One region of the Cobetia sp. L2A1 genome, then DNA from elsewhere that is predicted to be linked to it. Evidence: predicted binding sites of a transcription regulator. Region 1 holds the regulator's gene; each other region holds the start of a gene.
What was found. The regulator sigma-54, encoded in region 1, starts transcription at its own class of promoters, with help from an activator protein. The targets are predictions, from matches to a motif close to TGGCACNNNNNTTGCTNT.
Positions count from the first base shown of each region.

Region 2: the regulator sigma-54 is predicted to act here: its motif matches at 2,458-2,475, upstream of glnT (type III glutamate--ammonia ligase).
Region 3: the regulator sigma-54 is predicted to act here: its motif matches at 1,226-1,243, upstream of GQR90_RS00335 (P-II family nitrogen regulator).
Region 4: the regulator sigma-54 is predicted to act here: its motif matches at 1,950-1,967, upstream of speB (agmatinase).

Region 1 is NZ_CP047025.1:797,970-801,715, reverse strand. Features, by position in the region: gene lptC (LPS export ABC transporter periplasmic protein LptC) at 1-521, shown strand, start outside; gene lptA (lipopolysaccharide transport periplasmic protein LptA) at 654-1,238, shown strand; gene lptB (LPS export ABC transporter ATP-binding protein) at 1,242-1,982, shown strand; gene GQR90_RS03430 (RNA polymerase factor sigma-54) at 2,202-3,650, shown strand.
Region 2 is NZ_CP047025.1:1,668,740-1,672,485, reverse strand. Features, by position in the region: gene GQR90_RS07290 (class II glutamine amidotransferase) at 1-805, opposite strand, end outside; gene glnT (type III glutamate--ammonia ligase) at 946-2,280, opposite strand; gene GQR90_RS07280 (aminomethyltransferase family protein) at 3,010-3,746, shown strand, end outside.
Region 3 is NZ_CP047025.1:72,690-76,435, forward strand. Features, by position in the region: gene GQR90_RS00330 (ammonium transporter) at 1-795, opposite strand, end outside; gene GQR90_RS00335 (P-II family nitrogen regulator) at 828-1,166, opposite strand; gene GQR90_RS00340 (accessory factor UbiK family protein) at 1,576-1,929, shown strand; gene GQR90_RS00345 (CBU_0592 family membrane protein) at 2,024-2,302, opposite strand; partial or broken gene GQR90_RS00350 (magnesium chelatase domain-containing protein) at 3,144-3,746, shown strand, end outside.
Region 4 is NZ_CP047025.1:2,188,077-2,191,822, forward strand. Features, by position in the region: gene GQR90_RS09465 (hypothetical protein) at 1-60, opposite strand, end outside; gene GQR90_RS09470 (sigma-54 interaction domain-containing protein) at 187-1,746, opposite strand; gene speB (agmatinase) at 2,064-3,014, shown strand; gene GQR90_RS09480 (YjiH family protein) at 3,190-3,746, shown strand, end outside.

The sequences.
Region 1 (3,746 bases):
CACGCTTCGATGCGCGGGGTGTGCCTTTTCAGGCCATGACCTCCCCGCGCATCGAACATACGCCCGAGGATGACGTTACCTACGCCGAGGCACCCAAGATTCGCACCAACGATAGCGAAGACCGGCGTTGGTATGCCACTGGCAAGCGCGGCATTCTCAGCGCCGGTGGAGACACCTTCACGCTAGAGGGTGACGCCACATTGCGCCAGCCTTCCGATGCCTGGACATTGAATACGGACGTACTGAACTACAGCCGCGAACAGAACCGCGCCTGGAGCGACGTCCCCGTCATCATTACCCAGAATGGTCAGCAGATCGAAAGCAACAGCTTCAGTGCGGACTTATCCAAGGACTCCGCTGTGCTGGACGGTCGTGTCCGCGGTACGCTCCAGCCTGGTAAGGGCAAGAGCGCAGCCAGCAAGGAAGCAGAGCAAATCGACGACGATAGCGATGCTGCCTCAACCGATAGCGAAGAGCGCATCAACAGCACCTTCGAAGCTGCACCTTCAGCCAGTCAGTAGTCACTATCTCCTGGCACATGATTGGCGTAACGAGTTGCTGACGTACGCTGCCAGCCTGATAACCCCCATTCCCTGCTTCCCGACAGCATGTCCGATCGAGAAGACATACCCAGTTCTGCCAAGGAGCATCCCATGACTTCAACGACTCTCAAGCCCTTGTCGGCCTGGCGCCACACCCTCAACACCAGTGCCATGGCCCTATGCCTGGCGCTTGGCATGTCCATGGCTGCACCAACAGCACTGGCGCTCGACAGTGATGCCAATCAGCGTATCGACATCGCCGCCGATTCCCTGTCGCTGGATGACAAGGCGGGTACTGCTGTCTATACCGGCAGTGTCGAAATGCGACAAGGCAGCATGAAACTGGATGCCAGTCGTGTTGACATCAGCCGTGCCAAGAGTGGCGAGATATCTCTGGTCAAGGCAACAGGCAAGCGAGCCTATATGGAACAACAACCCAACCCGAACGAAAAGCTGGTCAAGGGGTGGGCGGATACCATTCTCTATCACGCGCTGGAGCGTCGGGTGGAGCTGGTAGGCAATGCGCGCCTCGAAAAAGATGCTGACACCTTCGAAGGCGGTTACGTGGAGTATTTCCTCGACAAGCGTCAGGTCAATGCCAATAACAGCAGTGATACCACGCAGAAGACCGACGGCAGTTCTCGTGTGCACATGACGCTGACGCCGCGCGGCACCAATGCCAGCAAGGAAAACTAAGTCATGACTGCCGCTCCTCTCCGTACACTCAGCGCACGCCACCTTGCCAAGGCCTACAAGGGCCGCAAGGTGGTCAAGGATATCTCGCTGGAGATTCGTCAGGGCGATATCGTGGGTCTGTTGGGGCCCAATGGGGCCGGCAAGACGACCTCGTTCTACATGATCGTCGGCCTGGTGCGCGCCGATGCGGGCAGCGTCACCATTGATGACAATGACCTTTCCGACTCCGCCATGCATTTGCGCGCACGCGCCGGCATCGGCTATCTCCCGCAGGAAGCCTCGATCTTCCGCAAGCTGTCCGTCGCCGACAACATCATGGCGATTCTAGAGACACGCAAGGATCTCGATCGCAACGGGCGCAAGGCACGCCTTGAAGAACTGCTGAACGATTTCAGCATTTCTCACATTCGCGCCAGTAGCGGCATGAGCTTGTCTGGCGGCGAACGCCGTCGCGTCGAAATCGCAAGGGCACTGGCCACGGAACCGGATTTCGTGCTGCTGGATGAACCCTTTGCCGGCGTTGATCCCATCTCGGTAGGCGAGATAAAGAGCATCGTACGCCAGCTACGTGATCGCGGCATTGGTGTACTGATCACGGATCATAACGTCCGTGAGACGCTCGATATCTGCGATACCGCCTATATCGTTGGCGACGGCCAGATCATTGCGCATGGCAATGCTGAAACCATTCTGGCCAATCAGCAGGTGCGTGACGTGTATCTGGGGCATGAGTTCAAGCTGTAGTCCATTGGCAAACCCCTCTGGCGAGCGCACCTTCGCGCACGCAGTGCATGCTCAGGGCTGATATATCATCATGAACATCAGCCTTGAGCATGACGTCCATACCACCTTCGTTGAAACATGGCATGCAAGTTGCTTGAATAATTTCTTTCGCCCCTTGTCAGTGCCCCGACCCACGGTATAGCGTAGAAGCACGTTCCTTTGCCGTGAATCGATAGCCCCATGAAACCCACCCTGCAACTCCGCCTTGGCACTTCACTGACCATGACGCCACAACTGCAGCAGGCCATTCAGCTGCTACAGTTGTCGACGCTCGACCTGCGTCAGGAAATCCAACAGGCGCTCGAGTCCAATCCCATGCTGGAACTCGACGAGGACTATGAGGCGCTGGAAGTCGTCGAGATTCAGGATGCGAGCGAAATCTCTTCAGCTGAAACAAGTAGTGATATCCCGGAAGAATATCCTCTCGATAGCGACTGGTCGGACCTCTATCAGGATCATGCTGGCAGCCTGACAAACTCGGGAAGCAGTAGCGGCAGTGATGACGGCCAGGATTTCGAGCGCAACACGAGTGTAGAAAGCCTGCAAGATCATCTACGCTGGCAGTTGGCAATGACCGACCTCGACGACCGTGAACGGCAGATGGCGGAAAGCCTGATAGATGCCGTGGACGGCGCAGGCTACTTGAGCCTGTCGCTTGATGAGCTCGTCGATGGTCTACGTGGACAAGGGCTGTCTGGCCTCAAAGCATCGGAGCTTGAGCAGGTCCTGCTCCGCCTGCAGCAGTTCGATCCGACCGGCGTCTTTGCGCGTGATCTACGCGAATGCTTGCTGCTACAACTGGCCTTGCTGCCCGATGACCTGACACTGCTTGCTCAAGCTCGCCGCCTGGTACGCCAGTTTCTCGAAGCACTAGGGAACGATGATCGCAAGCTACTCAAGCGCCGCCTGGGGCTGGATGATGACGAGCTGGATCACGTCATCCGGCTGATACGAGCACTGGACCCACGGCCAGCTTCTGCCTGGGGGGAGCCCGCCAGTGACTACGTGATACCCGACTTGCTGGTACGCCATACCCGGCGCGGCTGGCAAGTGGAGCTCAATCCCGAGGCACTCCCGAAGCTGCGTATACAGCCAGACTATGCAGCGCTCATCAAACGGGCAGACAAGTCAGTAGACAACACCTTTCTCAAGGATAATCTTCAGGAAGCGCGCTGGCTGATGAAAAGTCTCTCGTCACGCAATGACACGCTGCTCAAGGTCGGGCGTGAGATCATGACGCGGCAGATCGACTTTCTTGAGCAAGGCGAGGAAGGCATGAAGCCGTTGATCCTCGCCAATATTGCCGAGGTAGTCGAGATGCACGAATCCACCATCTCTCGCGTCACGACGCAAAAGTACATTCATACACCACGCGGCGTCTTCGAACTCAAGTTCTTCTTCTCGAGCCAGGTCGGTGGTAACGGCAATGGTGATGCGCATTCCAGCACGGCCATTCGTGCGCGCATCCGCAAATTGATTGCAGACGAACCAGCGCGAAAACCGCTGTCGGATTCACGGCTGGTCGATCTACTCGCCAGCGATGGCATTGAAGTCGCGCGCCGCACCGTCGCCAAATATCGCGAAGCCATGGGCATTCCGTCTTCCAGTGAGCGCAAGCGACTCGCTTGATTACATGACAGAGAGGCCGCCCTTCGACTACGGCCTCTCTGTCATGGCCTCCCCTATCGTCAATATCCGCATGATGGCCAGCCGACGTGCGTGAAA
Region 2 (3,746 bases), 870 kb from region 1:
CAGAGGCCATGGCCACGTAATCATCCGTCTCGGCGATCACGGCAGGCTTGCAGGCGATCGGGTCGCGCACCACGGCAAAGCCATCACGGGTACCGATGGCAAAGGTGAAGAAGCCGTCCAGGTCCTTGAGGGCACCGTTAAGTGCGGCTTCCAGACTGTCGCCCTGCTCCAGACGCCAGGTCAGGTAACCTGCCGCCACTTCGGAATCATTGTCGGTCTCGAAGCTGATGCCTTCACGCTTGAGCTTGGTGCGCAGCCAATTGTGATTGGACAGCGAGCCGTTATGCACCAGGCACAGATCACGACCGGTGGAGAACGGATGACTCCCCTGTAGCGTCACGGCGCTTTCGGTCGCCATACGGGTATGCCCGATGATGTGGCTGCCCTTCATGTTCTTGAGGCCATAAAGGCTGGCGATATGTGCTGGCAGGCCGACGGCCTTGAGAATCTCGATGCTCTGCCCAACGCTGAGTACGCGAATCTGGGGCGCATTCATCGTCAGCCATTCGCGCACGGCACCTTCTTCACCCTCGAGCTTGAAGACCGCGACACTGGCATTGCTGAACCAGTCCGCCACTGTCCCTACTTGCTCGCCCAGTCCGCTGGCAATCAGGCTCCAGTCTTCTGCTGGAGCATCGCTTTGCAGCGTCAGCTTGATGCCAGCATCATATTCATCGCCATAGATGGCAAAGCCGGCGCTGTCCGGGCCGCGGTCCGTCATCGAGATCAACATGGGCTCGAACAGCTCGCCCAGGCGCGACTCCAATGCTGGATTCTTGAGATATAGGCCTACGATCCCACACATGATGATGTCCCTCGCTGCCATGATTCACATCATGACGTTATGTCGTGAAAGCAGATGACAAGGCCGTATAGCCCTCCGGCCCCTGCGCATCAAAAAGAATGGCGTCACCGCCACAAGATGACCTCGACAGTCATCGGCCTCTAGAAGAATTCGGCGTAGCGACGGACTTCCCAGTCACTGACCTGAGCGTTGTATTCCTGCCACTCATCACGCTTGAGGCGCATGAATTCCTCGCAGATGCCTTCCCCCAGGCTTTCGCGCAGGATGCTGTCCGCTTCCAGCGCATCGATGGCCAGCGAGAGGTTCTGGGGCAACTTCTCGATGCCCTTCTCCACGCACTCGCTCGGGGTCAGGGAATACAGGTTGATGTTATGAGCCGTGCCCGGATCAAGTTTTCGCGCCACGCCATCCAGCCCTGCCGCGATGATGGCGGCGTGGACGAGGTAGGGGTTGCAGCCGGCATCAGGCAAGCGGAATTCAAGGCGGCCATAGGGCACACGCACCATGGCGGAACGGTTGTTGTCACCGTAGGCAATGAAGACGGGCGCCCAGGTCGCGCCACTGGTGCTGCCACCGCCGACGAGACGCTTGTAGGAATTGACGGTCGGTGCCGCAAAGGCACACAGCGCTGGGGCGTGAGCCAGCAGACCCGCCATGAAGTGATACGCCAATGACGACAACCCCATGCCCTGTACGTCGGAATCGTCCGCGAACAGATTGCGACCGCTGTCATCACAGACAGACAGGTGGAAGTGCATGCCGTTGCCAGGGCGATCTGCCAGCGGCTTGGGCATGAAGGAGCACACCATGCCCAGATCATTGGCGATTTCACCGGCCGCCATGCGCACGAAGGTGAAACGGTCAGCCGAAGTCAGCGCATCGCTGTAGGTGTAATTGATCTCGAACTGGCCGTTGGCGTCTTCGTGATCGATTTGATAGATGTCGAAGTCCACCGCCTGCAGGGATTCCACCAGCCGCTCGAGAAACTCCCGCGAGCGCGACAATCCCTTGTAGTCATAACAAGGCTTGGCAAGAGTATCGCTCTCATCCACCGGCAAGAGCTGGCCGCTCTCACCGCGGCGGAACAGCGAAAACTCAGGTTCGAGCCCGGTGTTCAGCGTCCATCCCTTGTCCTTCATGCGCTCCAGTTGCTTGAGCAGCACGACACGACTGTCATTGGCGAACGGCTCACCGTTGACGTAGCCATCGCAAGCCATGCGGGCATAGCCTGGCTGCCACGGTACCAGCGACAGCGAGGCAAGATCGCCGCGGGCCATGAAGTCGGGGCCTTCCGGCGACATGCCCAGGCCACTGACGGCAAAACCTGCAAAACCTGCTCCCTTCTCGACCACGTCCATCAGACAGTTGGCTGGAACGGATTTTGTCTTGGCGGCACCATGAATATCAACGAATTGCGCCAGCAGGTAGCGAATGTCGTGATCCTTGATGAACTGTTGCGCATTTTCGGGAGACATCGGAGTTCCTTTGAGAGCGGACCGGGGTGTCGTCTCGCTGGACCCTTCACTCAGGGTGTCGGTCGCAACCCGGAATCTGATTCCTGTGGGTCACTCTGACAGTGAAGAGGACAGTGAAGACAGCGGACGAAACGTGTTGTTGTGATTCCTGATGGTCAACTTTATTTCCCTGAGAGAAAAGCACGCAGCGTGCCAATCTTGCGTTACACGCCTCGAACGCAACACCTAAGCCGCTGTAAAATATGATAAATTAATTTAAATCATCACCAAACTCTCTCCATCATCACGGCATTAGCCGACCAATACCGACACGTTCGCGACAAATGTGCGCCATTGGCGTGCATGACTGCCAGATAACGCACCGCCACGATGCACCACTTCGCAAACTCTCTCCCCAAGCGGCCTTCATTGAGCCAGCGGACTCACTCACCGATGATTGAGACCCGCCAGCACCACCACATTTTGAAAGTTGGCAAGCCCCTTGCTTAACCGATAGGAATGTTTTTTTCCCTTCAAGAATTGATAGAGGGCCAAATAATGCAGCGCGAGAGGCAATGGAGCGGGAGGAAATAGCACTGGATAGCGCTGAAGGCTATGAAGCGGCGCGAAGCAACATGCCAGAAAACAACAACATTTCCCTCCCGGCGTTGAGCTTCTCGCAAGCTATGCAGGGACGGGATCAGATAGCCCCACTTACGCTAGGCAACGACTCACAGGAGAAAGAGACGCATGGCGAATTCATGGCGCATCTCGGCACTGGCCGAACAACACCGCGCGCTGGGCGCGGAGCTTGAAGACTGGAATGGCATGGGCACCGCCTGGAATTACGCGGTGTCAGACACAGCCGACGATCATGAAACCATCCGCACCCGTGCAGGGTTGATGGATGTCTCGGGCCTCAAGAAGATTCACTGTGCTGGCCCACATGCCCAGGCGGTATTGGATTACGTCACCACCCGCGACATGTCCAAGCTCTACCCGGGCAAGTCGGTGTATGCCAGTGTGCTCAATGAAGCCGGCAAGTTCGTCGATGACTGTATCGTCTATTGCCTGGCCCCCAACTCCTACCTGTTCGTGCATGGCACCGGCACCGCCAACGAGATGCTGGCAAAGACGGCGCTGGGTCGTGCCGTCAGCCTGACCTTTGATGACGATATGCACGACATGTCGCTGCAGGGCCCGCTGGCCGTGGACTTCCTGGAGCGCCACATTCCCGAGATTCGTGAACTGCGCTATTTCCATCACCTACAGACCCAGCTGTTCGGCCACCACGTGATGATCTCGCGGACCGGCTACACCGGTGAGCGTGGCTACGAGATCTTCTGCAAGGCCAAGGATGCCCCCTCTCTGTGGGAACAGATCCTCGAGGATGGCGCCGAGATGGGCATCAAACCGTGCAGCTTCGGCACGCTTGATTGGCTGCGGGTCGAAAGCCATCTGCTGTTCTATCCGGCCGACAACTCTGA
Region 3 (3,746 bases), 730 kb from region 1:
CACCAGGGCGGCGATAACACCACCACAGGCAGCAGCATTGGTGTTGACGAAGACCTGGGCCACCGCGTTGGCCTCATCGATATTGGACAGTACCAGCTCGGAGCCGCCATTGAAGCCCAACCATCCCAGCCACAGAATGAAGGTACCCAGTGTCGCCAGTGGCAGATTGGAGCCCGGAATGGCATTGATCTCGCCATTCTTGCCGTACTTGCCTTGACGTGCGCCTAGCAGCAGGACGCCAGCCAGTGCAGCAGAGGCACCTGCAAGGTGCACGATGCCGGAACCTGCAAAGTCGCTGAAACCAGCCTCGCTCAGGAAACCACCGCCCCATGTCCAGTAGCCCTGCACCGGGTAGATGAATCCGGTCATGACCACGGCGAACAACAGGAAGGCCCACAGCTTCATGCGCTCAGCAACGGCACCGGAGACGATGGACATGGCGGTCGCCACGAACACGACCTGGAAGAAGAAGTCGGAGCGGGCGCTGTAGTAAATGTCGCCACCGGAAGCGAGGGCCTCCTCGGCAGTATTCTCGGCGCCGATCAAGAAGCCCAGATTCGGCAAGAAACCGCCTTCAGGGCTCGAGTACATGATGTGATAGCCAACGACCATGTACATGGTGCAGGCGATGGCAAACAGTGCCACGTTCTTGGTCAGAATTTCCGTGGTGTTCTTGGCGCGTACCAAGCCAGCTTCCAGCATGGCGAAGCCGGCAGCCATCCATAGCACCAGTGCGCCACAGACCAGGAAGTAGAAGGTATCAAGTGCGTACTTGACCTCGATGATCTCGTTCATGCGGGATTCTCCTTTATTATTGTGCGCGGGGGTCAGACAGCGTCGGCGCCGCGTTCACCGGTACGGATACGAATGACATCATCCAGCGCAGTCACGAACAGCTTGCCGTCGCCAATCTTGCCGCTGTTGGCCGCCTGGGTAATGGCGTCCAACACCTTCTCTGCATCGCTGTCATCGACTGCCACTTCAATCTTGACCTTGGGGAGGAAGTCGACGACGTATTCAGCGCCGCGATAGAGCTCGGTATGCCCTTTTTGCCGACCGAAGCCCTTCACCTCGGTGACGGTAATGCCTTGTACGCCGTTATCTGCCAGCGCTTCACGCACGTCGTCCAACTTGAAGGGTTTGATGATGGCGGTGATCAGTTTCATGTGCTGCCCCCGTTCGCTACCTAAATGATCTGTCTGAAGAACCTGCTCTTGCCAAGTGCATCGCAGGAGACGTGCCATCTGATGAAAAGGCCTTTTAACTCATTCAGTTGCATCTAAAGCGTCTCGCACTACTCAGCCAATGAAAAAAGGGTTGAATAGGCATGTCATTCAGTGCGCACTGTTTTGGTGCTTTTATTGCGCCTTTCGATGTAGGGGGTAGCGCTAATATGGTGCAAGGCGATCTCGCAGGAGGGTTGAGGAAAGGTTCTTTGTCACGAACATGCGACTTGCGAGCGGGTTGCGTATCCTTGTAGCAAGAGCCGGCGCCTCCATATCTGAAGGAGTGCCTTTTTTATCGCGTCGACCCTGGCGGCATCGGGCGATCGACACGCAACGTCTGAGGTGAAGCATGTTCAAGAATGACGTCATCGGTCGGATGGCCCAGCAAATTGGTGAGCGCTTGCAGGATGCCTCTCATGGTCCGGAGGAGCTGCAGAAGTCTGTGCAGGGCGTGATGCGTAGTGCTTTTGATCGTATGGAGCTGGTGTCGCGAGAAGACTTCGACATCATGATGGATGTCCTGACACGTACCCGTAGTCGGGTTGAGTCGCTGGAAAAGCAGGTCATTGCGTTAGAAGCCCTGCTGGAAAAGCAGGGGTTGGTAGCCACCGATAGCACCGCAGATGAAGATAGTCAGTTGTCTGTTGCGGATGATGAAAGTGCTAGCTACGCTGCGGATGTCGAGCGCCAGCGCGACGCCTGATAGCTTGGGTACGTCACGAGACGTTCAGCATGAAAAAAGCCGCCACACCTCAAGGTGTGGCGGCTTTTTTCATATCCATGGATGGCCTCTTCCGCTAGGCAATTTGCGGACGCGCACTCAGCCTCCAGCGCACTAGCCCCACTATCGAAGCCACAATCCAGAAAATCTCGATCACAAAGCTCGCCAGATTGAAGTTGATGCACAGACTGAGCAGCAGCAGGACTGCACCGCTCAGGTTCATCAGATTATAGGTCAGGCTGCGGGAATCGAGTTTTCCTATCTGCAACATGAAGAAGGCACCGACTACCAAGGTGGTGCCCAGCATGCCAATGACATCAGCAAAGGATGCCAGCGGGGCAAGCATGTCTTGCATGGGTATTACTCCTGAAACAAGCCGAAGTTGTCCTGAATGGCTGGCCCTTTCCGTGGGTTGGACGTTTCTCTGCCACTCTTGAGTGGCATTCCATGAGACAGCTTGGCGGCTTACCTGACCATACGGTCAGATCAGCCGGTCAAATATACCAGTAGATACCGTGGCAGGCACTGTCGTGGTGCATTTTTCCTTCGCAACTCACCGAATTTTCTCGATATGGCAAATAATGCGTTCGAGCGTCGCACGGTAGAGAGAAAAGTTGCATGGGAAGGAAAGCCTCATTTTTCACTATCTGGTCGCTAGCAGTACTGATGTCATCGCATGCGCTGGGCCAGTGGGCGTAGGGCTCTTCGGTGGGGAAAGCCTATTTTGGTCTTTCGTTGATTTTTGGTTTTTGCTATCCGATTGATGTGCTGATTGCGAATTCAGCATGTGCATCGATATGACAGGCTGTTATCGGGATGAGTTGACGGCTATTTAAGCACTGGAAACGATGATGATTTACCCTTTATGTAATGTTATCCCTGTGAGGATTATTCATTACGTATCGAGTAACTGCAATATTTACAGTCGTAAGATGATTTACGTTAACGATGAGCGATACAGAGTGATGCACATGAGAAAGTCGCCTGCTTGGCATGCTTGGCGCTGGTGAAAGCAGGCCTTGGGTGTGTGTCATGCACTGAGTTGGCTAGCGTTGAGTCAACAGGATTCCTATCAGCATGAGCTTTGCCATGCTTGTGAGGCTGGGTGATGCAAGTGTCCCGGTATCTCGGAGGGCTCATGCCCTGCTTCGCTCTCGCCGCGCAACGTTGCGACGGCATCACGCAAGGGAAGGCTCATGTCATTGGCCATGCTACGCACGCGAGCATCGCTCGGTCTCGAGGCGCCAGAGGTGCAGGTTGAGGTGCACCTCTCGAATGGATTGCCGGGGCTGACGATAGTCGGGCTACCGGAGACCGCAGTGAAAGAAAGTCGTGAGCGAGTTCGCAGTGCGCTGCTCAATGCGGGGTTCGAGTTTCCAGCACGGCGCATCACTCTCAATCTAGCACCAGCTGACCTACCCAAGGAGGGCGGCCGTTTTGATCTGCCGATCGCGCTCGGCATTCTGGTGGCGTCCGGGCAGATACCTGAAGAAGCGGTGGCACAGCTTGAATGCCTTGGTGAGTTGGCATTGGATGGCAGTATTCGCCCCGTGACGGGCGTGCTACCCGCAGCGCTATGCTGTCGCAGAGCGGGTCGCGCGCTGGTGGTGCCAAAGGCCAATGCGGACGAAGCGGCGCTGGCAGACAAACTCGAAGTGCTGGCAGTAGGGCACTTGCTGGAGCTGGTGGCGCACTTGCTCGGACGTGAGCGCATCACGCCGCATGTGTGTGCGGTGACCCCTCAGGCGCGATTGCCGGAGCCGGACCTCAGCGAGGTACGTGGCCAGCATCAGGCACGG
Region 4 (3,746 bases), 1.4 Mb from region 1:
ACCAAGACAGACCTCGCCGTCGATGAAGGAATGGCAAGCCGAACGGTGGGAGTTATTCACTAAGTTCGTAGTTAATCAGACGGGACCCGACAACTAGACGATAACGTCTTTCACCTAGACTTAACTCTAAAAGAATCATAAAAATCACCTGTTATAAAGTAGTGTACAAATATTACACTTTAGCACTTAAGTCTTTTTTAGTTTTCGTACCACCGATGGCTGACTAATCCCCGCCCTCTTGGCTATCGCATAGGTACTGGGCAATTCCGCTGCCATCTCGAGTAGCCATTGTGCTTCGATGCGTGCCAGGCCTTCCTTGAGAGTTTCGTTGGGGCCGAGTTTGGGTATTGGCATAGCTACCGCCCTCTCAGCGGTAGACTCTGAGAGGGAACTACCGTTGTTGAAATTGTTGGCAGGCGCATCTCTTTTATTTACGCCTATTTCTTCATATTTGTTATTACCGAATTTAAATGAAACACCTAGTCCATTAGCGTTATTCGCTGAATAAGGGTTTATTAGTGTTTGCAGTGAGGCAGCGTCAATAACATCACCTGCGGCACTGAGCCAGGCGCGTTCCAGCCAGTTTTCGAGTTCACGGATATTACCCAGCCAGTGCTGTTGCAGCAGCAGCGACCACAGGGTGGGGTCAAGCAGCTTGTCACGCCCATGACGCTGATTGAGCCGCGCGAGGTGTTGTTCGACCAGTGCCGGGATATCTTCCGGGCGCTCCCGCAAGGGTGGGAAGTTCACTGGCAGCACATTGATGCGGTAATAGAGGTCCAGCCGGAAGCGCCCCTGCTCCACCAACGCGGCGAGATTCTGGTTGGTGGCGACAACGAGGCGGAAGTCGGCGCGGCGGGTGGTGGTGTCACCGAGTCGCGTGATCAGCCCATCCTGAATCACCTTGAGCAGCTTGGTCTGGGTGGCCAGTGGTAGCTCGCCGATTTCATCCAGAAACAGCGTGCCGCCTTCAGCCTGTTCCATCAGGCCAGCCTTGCCGCGATTGCCTGCGCCGGTGAAGGCGCCAGGTTGATAGCCGAACATCTCCGCCTCGAACAGGTTCTCCGGAATCGCCCCACAGTTGACGTCTATGAACGGCCCCTTGGCGCGCTCGCTCCAGCGATGCAGTTGATGGGCAAAGGCCGTCTTCCCGACGCCAGACTCCCCCAGCATCAGCACCGTGGCATTGGTGGGCGCAACGCGCTTGAGCAACAGCGCTATCTCACGCATCACGGGGCTTTTGACCTGAAGCTGGCCGCAGTCGATCTCCCCGCAATCCCTGTCACTCTCCCCATCATTCATGATGGCCTGTCCGGTGCGCATGGATGCCTGGTCCCGCGAGCTGCGCCGCAGGTGATCACTGAATCGTTGCTGAAGCACCGCGTATTCCTGCTGCAACAGCTGAATATCGGTGAGGTCCATCGAGCGGCTGACCACCCGTACCAGCCGTCCCTCGACGAACACTGGGTGTGCCTGCGCCACCACCCGACGCCCCGTCCCCGTGCTCTGCATCATCTGCACGGTCTTGCCGGTGCGAATGACTTCCAGACTGATGGAGGGGGTCAGCACGCCGCTGGCTTCCAGGTCATGCACGTTGGCGGCGCAGAGCGCTTCACGTGTCATGCCATACACCGCAGCGGCGCCGGGGCTGACATCCACCACCTGGCCTTCGGCATCGACCACGAAGTAATGGTCATGCGCGGTGTCGATGATGGTCTTGAGTGTCTGGCTATCGAGTTCTGACATGACAGGCCTCACGGGAGAATGTACGGGGGATGAGCTGGGCAGTATTCATTGGCTTCTTATCATTACCCAATCATTCACTTCTGGCGATCCATAAATGGATCAATGATTCATAAATGGATCAATTGATGGCTCATTTCGATCCAAAAATGAATCGTGTGAACGGCTCTTCACAAAAAATCCCATGAAAACAACGGACTGAAAATTGGCATGCTTACTGCAATGACGAGTCACATGCCGCAGTCCACACGGCCCTATAACGACAATCATCCTGCTCGCCGTTCATTTCATCGCGAGCCCTTCACGATCCGGAGAAATTCATGAGTGAATTCAATCAGCCGTTGGGCGGCAACGACATGCCACGTTTTGGCGGCCCGGCCACCATGATGCGCCTGCCAACTCAAGAGACAGCCAAGGATCTGGATGTAGCCTTCATCGGGATTCCGCTGGATATCGGCACCTCCAACCGTCCCGGTGCCCGTTTTGGCCCGCGTCAGATTCGCGATGAATCCCGCATGCTGCGGCCTTACAACATGGCCACCCGCGCAGCGCCCTTCGATAGCCTGCAGGTGGCGGACATCGGCGATGTACCGATCAACACCTTCCACCTGCCCAAGAGCATGGACATCATCGAGAAATTCTACGATGAAGTGCTCAGCCACGATTGCGTGCCGCTGACGCTGGGCGGTGACCACACCGTCACTCTGCCGGTGCTGCGTGCCATCGCCAAGAAGCACGGGCCGGTCGGCCTGATCCATATCGATGCCCACGCCGATGTGAACGACCACATGTTCGGCGAGCCGATTGCCCACGGCACGCCGATTCGTCGTGCTCAGGAAGAAGGCCTGCTCGACAGCACGCGTGTGGTGCAGATCGGCCTGCGCGGCACTGGCTACTCCGCCGATGATTTCGACTGGTGTCGTCAGCAGGGCTTCCGTGTCGAGACCGCCGAGATGTGCTGGTTCAAGTCACTCGCGCCGCTGATGGCCGAAGTGCGCGACATGATGGGCGATCGCCCCGTCTACATCACCTTCGACATCGATGGCCTCGACCCCTCCGTCGCCCCCGGCACCGGCACCGTGGAAGCCGGCGGCCTGACCATGCCGCAGGGCATGGAAATCGTGCGTGGTGCGCGTGGCCTCAATATCGTCGGCGGTGACCTGATGGAAGTCTCTCCGCCCTACGATACCAGCGGCAATACGGCACTGATGGGCGCGACACTGCTCTACGAAATGCTGTGTGTACTGCCGGGCGTGATGCAGCGCGACTGATGCACACTCGGCTGGCATGAGCTCCGCGCTGCCCACCTGATTGTCCCGTCAGATGGGCAGCGCACGGACGACAGACCTGCCAACGAATTTTCCTGCCACAGCCTCATGAAATAGATCAGTAAAAACAAAGTCTTAACGAAGCCTGACTATTACAAAAATACCAAGGTGACCTATCATGTCCTCAAGCATAGATCCGACGGCGGCTATCACACCATCCTCCGCTGATCAGCCTCAGCACTCTGATCAGCAGAACAAGCCGCAGAAAGCGACACAGAAAACAATAATTGCCACGACACCCGCCCCGCTGTGCACGCGCGGGCTGGTCAAGTTCCTGGTGCCTTCGCTGCTCGGCGTGTCCTTCTTCCTGGTGCCGTTCAGTGTCGGCGACACCATCAACATCGGCATGGGCCTGATGGCCGATTGGCTCAAGGCGACACTCGGCGGTTCTCTGCCCGCCATCGCCGTAGCCGTGCTGTGTCTCTCCGTGCTGTTGACAGCCTTCGTCAAGGTTGCCAAGCCGAGTTGGGCCAGACAGGGCGCTGCCCACGAACTATTTGATGTGTCTGCCGTCTGGTTCGGCATGCGTGCACTCGGTGCCGTCTTCGCATTGATGACCTACTTCCAGTGGGGGCCAGCGCAGGTGACGGCGGCCTTTACCGGCGGCGTGATGCTCAATGACCTCGCGCCGGTGCTGCTGACCTTCTTCTTCTTCGCAGCCATCCTGTTGCCGCT